DNA from 2 places in the Aliamphritea spongicola genome. Region 2 is predicted to be linked to the other one. Evidence: predicted binding sites of a transcription regulator. Region 2 holds the regulator's gene; the other holds the start of a gene.

Region 1 (3,666 bases), on a different contig from region 2:
GCCTTTAGACTTGTCCATGCCGTACGCCAGTGCTGCTGCAGTTGGCTCGTTGATGATACGTTTAACTTCCAGACCAGCGATCTTACCGGCATCTTTAGTTGCCTGACGCTGCGCATCGTTAAAGTAAGCAGGTACTGTGATAACCGCTGCATCAACAGTCTCACCCAGGTAGTCTTCTGCAGTCTTCTTCATTTTCTTCAGAACTTCTGCAGATACCTGTGGTGCAGCCATCTTGTTGTCGTTTACCTGAACCCAGGCATCACCGTTATCGGCTTCAACAATCTTGTATGGCACCATGCTGATGTCTTTCTGAACAACATCATCTTTAAAACGACGGCCAATCAGACGCTTAATCGCGAACAGAGTGTTGTCCGGGTTAGTAACCGCCTGACGCTTAGCTGGCTGACCTACCAGTGTCTCACCTTCGCCAGTGTAAGCGATGATGGAAGGAGTGGTGCGATCGCCTTCTGCGTTTTCGATAACTTTAGTGTTTTCACCGTCCAGTACAGCAACGCATGAGTTAGTGGTACCTAAGTCGATCCCGATGATTTTACCCATTGTAAAACTCCAATCTTTCTGAGCCCGGTATGACGGGCGTAAATTCTGTAATAAAGCCTTTGCTTGCTATATATGTCCGGTTTTCATGCTTTCAAGCCAAAACCGGATCTTTTTTGCGGCTTTTATAACTTTTTCTGCGGTCAGTTACCGCAGCAGGACTCTTTTAGCCCTGAGAAACAATCACCATTGCCGGACGAATCAGACGCCCGTGCAGGGTGTAACCTTTCTGCATCACTGCCATCACGTGATTAGCCGGTACTTCAGGGTTCGGCACCATAGACATAGCCTGATGAAGTTCCGGATTAAATGCATCACCCACAGGGTTCACCTGCTCAACCTTGAACTTCTCAAGACCGGATACAAACATGTTTAGTGTCATTTCAACACCTTCACGCAACGCTTTAACCGCTTCATCATCAGACTGGCTGGCTTCGATCGCACGCTCCAGGCTGTCCATGACCGGCAACAGTTCGTTGGTGAATTTTTCCAGCGCAAACTTATGCGCTTTCTCTACATCCATTTCCGCACGGCGACGTACATTTTGCATGTCTGCCTGAGTGCGTAATTCCTGATCCTTCAGCGCAGCAACCTGTGCTTCCAGTGTCGCTACGGATGCCTGCAGAGCAGTGATATCCGCATCTCCCTCAACAGCAGTGTCCAGCAGCTCGTCTTCATCCGCCAGAACACCTTCTACCGTTTCAAGAACGTCTTCTGCACCACCGGCCGGATTTTCCTGCTGTGCTGCATCTGCCTGAACTTTGTCTTCACCTGCCATCTGAATCTCCAAGTATTTCTGCCTGCAACGTATATCTGGCCGTTGCTTCACAAAAGAAATCTTTACGCCTGACAATCTGAATTGCAGGGGTAAATCGCGTTGCTGACATATATGGGGCTGTACAGCCGGGATTCAAGTTTAAAAAACGTATTTTTTTAGCCCTAATTTCGAAAATATATTGCGCTGAAAACATGAATGGCTTATAAAATACAAAAAACACTGTACAAAAACACAGCCTGTACAGTAAAACAGTATTCATCCCTTAAGTTTGCCGACAGCAGCGGCACCTGATTAAACACAGCAGTACGTAAAGATAGCGTTACCTTTGACCGAGGCCAGACAGATGCTGACACAGTTAAATATTCGTAATTACGCAATTGTTGAACAACTTGATTTAGAACTGCACAACGGCATGACCGTCGTTAGTGGTGAAACAGGTGCCGGTAAATCAATCATGCTGGATGCACTGGGGCTGGCACTGGGTAACCGTGCCGACAGCGGTACCGTCCGCAACGGTGCTGAACGGGCAGAAATCACTGCTGATTTCGACATCAGCAATATTCCGGCTGCGCGGGACTGGCTGATAACCGAAGAACTCAATCAGGATGACCAGTGCATCCTGCGCCGGGTCGTTACCGCTGAAGGCCGCTCACGCTGCTATATAAACGGTACTGCCTGTCCGATAGCCAAAGTACGCCAGCTGGGCGAATATTTAATTGAAATCCACGGCCAGCACGAACATCAGCGGTTGCTGAAAAAGGACCATCACAGGCACCTGCTTGATGCATTTTCAGGAGAAGCCCGGCTGGTACAGCAAGTCCGGCAGCAACATAAAAAATGGCGCGTACTGGACCAGAAACACAAAACCTTATCCCAGCAAAACGAAGAGCAAGCCGCCCGGGTACAGTTGCTCAGCTATCAGGTTGAAGAACTGGAAACCCTGCAAATTGAGGAAGGCGAATTCGAATCGCTGGTAAAAGAACAGCAAACCCTGGCTAACGCCGGCGAAATTATTCAGACCGGCCAGCACATACTCCAGATCACCCAGGACAGCGATAGCGGCAACTGCCTGAGTTTACTGAACCAGTGTCAGCACCTGCTCAGCAACATGAAGGCTCAGTCCCCTTCCATTCGGCAGACCATGGAAATGCTGACCAACGCCCAGATTCAGATTGAAGAAGCCAGTCAGGAAATGAATCAGTATCTGGGCCGTGTCGAACTTAACCCTGAACGCCAACAAATCGTTGAAGAACGCCTTAGCAAACTCTTTGACCTGGCCCGCAAACACCGTATCGCACCGGAAGAACTGACCGAACACCTGGCTGCTCAGCAACAGGAACTGGCAGACCTGTCCATGTCTGATCAGGAACTGGATGCGCTGGCTGAACAGGTCGGCACAGCCTATCAGGACTTTTTACAGCTGGCCCAGCGTCTCAGCGATATCCGCGCACGCACAGCGAAGAAACTGGCCAAGCAGGTCAACCAGCAACTGCATGATCTGGGAATGCCTGCTGCCAACCTCGATGTTCAGCTCACAGCTTATGAAAGCGGACAACCGAACCCTAACGGGCTGGAAGAAATTGAATTTCTGATTTCAACCAACAAGGGCCAACCGGCACGCTCACTGCACAAAATTGCATCTGGTGGTGAACTTTCCCGTATCAGCCTGGCCATTCAGGTGATTACCGCAAAATCCTCCAGCACACCGTCGCTGATATTTGATGAAGTGGATGTAGGTATCGGCGGCGCTATCGCAGAAGTTGTTGGCCGGCTGTTACGTCAACTTGGGGGTCACAGCCAGGTACTGTGTGTAACACACCAGCCGCAGGTTGCTTCTCAGGGGCATCAGCATCTGTTTGTCAGCAAACGGGCCGGTAAAAAACACACCCATACGCAGATCAACACGCTTAGTTCCGACGAACGCATCGAAGAGGTTGCCCGTATGCTGGGAGGAATCGATGTAACCAATACTTCCCGCGAGCATGCAAGGGAAATGCTCGGCGTTCAGCGCCCGCACTGAAGCCCCGCACAGATACAAAAAAAACCGGCAATCAGCCGGTTTTTTTTTAAAGTGGATAAGATTTACTTATCTTTAGCATCCTTATGAACACCATAAAGATAAACTGTCCGGTCGGTAATAGTGAACCCCATACTTTCGGCAATTTCGTCTAGCAATTCATTTAACCGTGGATCGGTAAACTCTTTAATCATTCCACTTTTTACACAAACAATGTGGTCATGCTGCTCATCTTTGGTCAACTCGAACACTGAATGGCCACCTTCAAAATGGTGACGGCTTACCAACCCGGCCGCTTCAAACTGCGTAAGTACCC
Region 2 (3,666 bases):
TCAGGAAGTCACAGACTGCCTGGGTGTGAGCTTCAGGATCACTGGCTTCAGCATTCATCGCCGGTATATAAAGCTCCGCAGCATTATAATGATCAAACGGACTCAGCAAGCTATGACTCGGTGTATCCGCTGGCAGCCCCAGATCATCAAGCACACGATCGAACCGTCCCAGCGCAGTCAGGGTAGCGGATGTAACCACGGCAGCAAAACAGTTCTGCCATAAATGTTGCTGTAACATATGAGCTGCAGACACCGGGGCACTGTGAAACTCAAAATCATGGCCGATACCAGACTCAACCAGATTGACCCAGCGGGCAGTCGGGCTCTCTTTCAGATCATCAGCCCGGAAGAAGCTCTTCGATAAGCCGGTGATGGACTGAAACCGCGACACCATAAGACCAAGCCTCGGATACCACTGCTCAGCCAGTTGTTTATCAATGTCGCCGACTTCACCATCAAGCGCTTCCCGAAACAGATCCAGTAACATTTCATGGCGGGTTAACAGTCGGGCAGCCAGATACTCAGCATCCTTAAACATCAGCCTTAGCTCTTCAGGGACTTCGCCACCGGCAAACCTGTAACGGTCACGTAAACGACCGTTCTCAGCATTGACCATAAGTGGCTTCACCAACTCATGGATCTGCTCCAGCAGGATTTTTAAATCTTCACCCGGACGTAACGTTTGCTCAACATATTGCGACATCACGCCCGGATGGCCAAGTTGCTCCAGCATCTGAGCATGCTGCTTGGGAAGCGTATTCAGCCACCTTGACGATGACTTGATCCGCAGACTGAACGCAAAGTGATTACTGGCCTTAGGGGCCAGATGGTGTCCCTCATCGAAGATGTATATAGCTTCAGCAGGATCAGGCAGGATAGCTCCGCCCCCCAGTGACAAGTCCGCCAGAACGATATCGTGATTGGCTATCACACACTCAACCTGATCCAGGTCCCGCCGGGCTTTAAAAAAACTGCAGGCACTGAAGTTAGTGCAGCGACGGTTAGTACACTGCAAATGATCGCTGGTTAACGGCCCCCAGCGGGCATCTTCAATTTCTTCAGTGAGATTATCCCGGTCACCGTCCCAACGACCGGATGCATACTCATTCAGCAAATGCTTGTAAAAAGTTTCCGTTTCCGGATCCAGCCGCATAGCCTGTTCATCTTCATACAATGCTATCTGACCGGTTGAGGCACTGGAATCCAGATGCTGCTCAACTTTATTGATACACAGGTAACGCCCCCGCCCTTTGGCAAGGGTAAAACTCATCGGCAGTTCAGTATGCTCAAGTACTTCAGGCAAATCTTTATGTAGCAGCTGTTCCTGAAGCGCCACTGTTGCAGTCGACAGAATGATCTTCTTTTTTAAAGCCTTCGCTACTGGAATCGCTGCCAGCAAGTAACCAATAGTTTTACCTGTACCGGTTCCGGCCTCGACCACACAGACATGATTCTCTCCGAGACGCTGAGCCTTATCATCAACAGGAATATTACCAATGACCTTTGCCACCTCGGCAATCATCCGCTTCTGGCCGGCACGGGCCTTTAACCCCCGGCTGGCTAAAAACTTACTGTAAGCAGTCTGTATCTGTTTTTTGAGATCGTCGGTCAGCACGTCAATCAGTCCGTCTGTATGAATGGCGGCCATTCTATCAATAACACTGGATATATAAACATAAAAAATGTTTACAAAAGCAAAATACTGTATATAGTTACAGATACTGGATAAAAACACAGAGATCATCATGAAACTGACACAACGACAAACCGATGTTCTTGATTGTATAAAACATTACATTGCAACCACCGGCTATCCGCCAACCCGTGCAGACATTGCCCGGGAACTGGGTTTCAAGTCTGCCAATGCTGCAGAGGAACACCTCAAGGCGCTGGCACGTAAAGGTGCAATCGAAATGATACCCGGCACATCACGGGGTATCCGTATACCCGATCTTGAACAGGAAGAAGCAGGCCTGCCTGTAGTCGGACAGGTCGCCGCAGGTAACCCGATTCTGGCCCAGCAACACGTTGAAGACCGCTGCACCATTGCCGCAGATTTCTTCCACCCACCGGCGGATTACCTGCTCCGGGTACGGGGCACCAGTATGAAGGACGTCGGCATTATGGACGGTGACCTGCTGGCCGTACATCAGTGCAAACAGGCCAAAAACGGCGAAATTGTTGTCGCCCGTATTGAAGACGATGTCACCGTTAAACGCTTTAAGAAAGATGGCAATCTGGTTTACCTAATTGCTGAAAACGAAGAATTTGACCCGATTGTGATCAACCTGGAAGAACAGGAATTATCTATTGAAGGCCTTGGCGTAGGCGTGATTAGAAGAGGATAACGACATGATGCAGGCAGAACTGGTAACTCAATCCACTCAGAATGCGAATATTCCCCTGATTCGCCCTTCTGACAGCATGTTAACCGAACAGGCGGCACAGCCAATGCCCGCCCTGGCCGGAAAGATCACTGAAATTGTTATGCATAATAACGACTTTGATCAGTTAACAATGTTACTGCCTTTGCTTGCTCAGTTAAGTCGCGATGATCGCTGGTTTGCCTGGATTGCCCCTCCAAGCAGCCTCCCCAAAGCACTGCTTTCTGCCGCAGGTATTGATCTGAATAAGATCATGCTGTTACAGCCCGATGCCAGCCACACCACTTATGACCTGGCATGTCAGGCACTGCAAGCAGGCACCTGCCATGCAGTCATCACCTGGCCAGGAATGCTCAGCAATGAGCAACTCAACGGTTTGGAAAACGCAGCTGAACACGGTGCCAGCCATGGCATTGTTATCCGGGACCGGATGGCCTCATAAAGCAATTTTTATCCACCATAAAAAAAAGCGCCCTCCGGCGCTTTTTTTATGAATCATTACCGCTCAGTGTAATACAGGTGGCTTTTCATCTTCTGCGTTTTGAAGCTCCTGAGCTTCCGCAGCCTTATTCTGCATTTCTGCTGCCATGTGAATCCCGGCACTCAGCATTACCTTTGCAACATCCAAATGCTGATCCTGCAGGCGCTTCTTCATGTCATCAGAAAAACTGACACGCATTACCGGCACATCGTCAGATTCCATTTCACGCAGCACGATCTCACCGTTTTCGAGCTCAACAATTTCCAGAAACAACTCAGCCATCTATAAAACTCTACAATTAAAAACTAATTACCATTCCTGAGAAACGGCACGTAACCGCTGGATAACCGAAGATAGGGAATCCAGCCAGTTTCTCAAACGGGTCACCCGGTCATCATCAGCTACCATCGTTAAACTAATTTCAGATTGATGGACAACACCGGACTCATGACTATTTTCGTTCAGGGCAGAAAGCTGCGCAAAAGCCCGCAGCATATTCGCCAGCCAGGAAACAGCGTCTTTCTCCAGCATCGCCAGCTCACGCAATTCCGGAGAAACAAAATCAGCAGAACACCCTTCTAACAACGCCACAGCATTACCTGCTTCTGCCGGTAACGGTATGTTCTGTATTTCAATGAGTTCAAGCAAATATGACCTGTAAGCCTGCATCAGATGAAATACAACAGATTCATACTGCGCTTGCTGTGCCGGCTCTGACTCACTGTCAGCCAGTGCCTGATACTGCTGTAACTGCAGCTTCGCAAAATACAGTCGCTGATTTGTCAGACTCAAACCACTCAG

The links. Region 2 encodes LexA, which represses DNA repair genes until DNA is damaged. Its sites were predicted from a motif close to TACTGTNTANNTANACAGTA; they were not measured.
Region 1: recN (DNA repair protein RecN) is a predicted target of LexA. The motif match lies at 1,568-1,587, and genes of this name have one in related genera.

What each region holds. Positions count from the first base shown of each region.
Region 1 covers NZ_JAFIDL010000007.1:4,288-7,953, reverse strand. The annotation lists gene dnaK (molecular chaperone DnaK) at 1-558, opposite strand, end outside; gene grpE (nucleotide exchange factor GrpE) at 722-1,333, opposite strand; gene recN (DNA repair protein RecN) at 1,677-3,353, shown strand; gene fur (ferric iron uptake transcriptional regulator) at 3,416-3,666, opposite strand, start outside.
Region 2 covers NZ_JAFIDL010000001.1:23,352-27,017, reverse strand. The annotation lists gene dinG (ATP-dependent DNA helicase DinG) at 1-1,648, opposite strand, end outside; gene lexA (transcriptional repressor LexA) at 1,746-2,348, shown strand; gene JYB63_RS00150 (cell division inhibitor SulA) at 2,353-2,826, shown strand; gene JYB63_RS00145 (hypothetical protein) at 2,890-3,147, opposite strand; gene JYB63_RS00140 (DUF6586 family protein) at 3,175-3,666, opposite strand, start outside.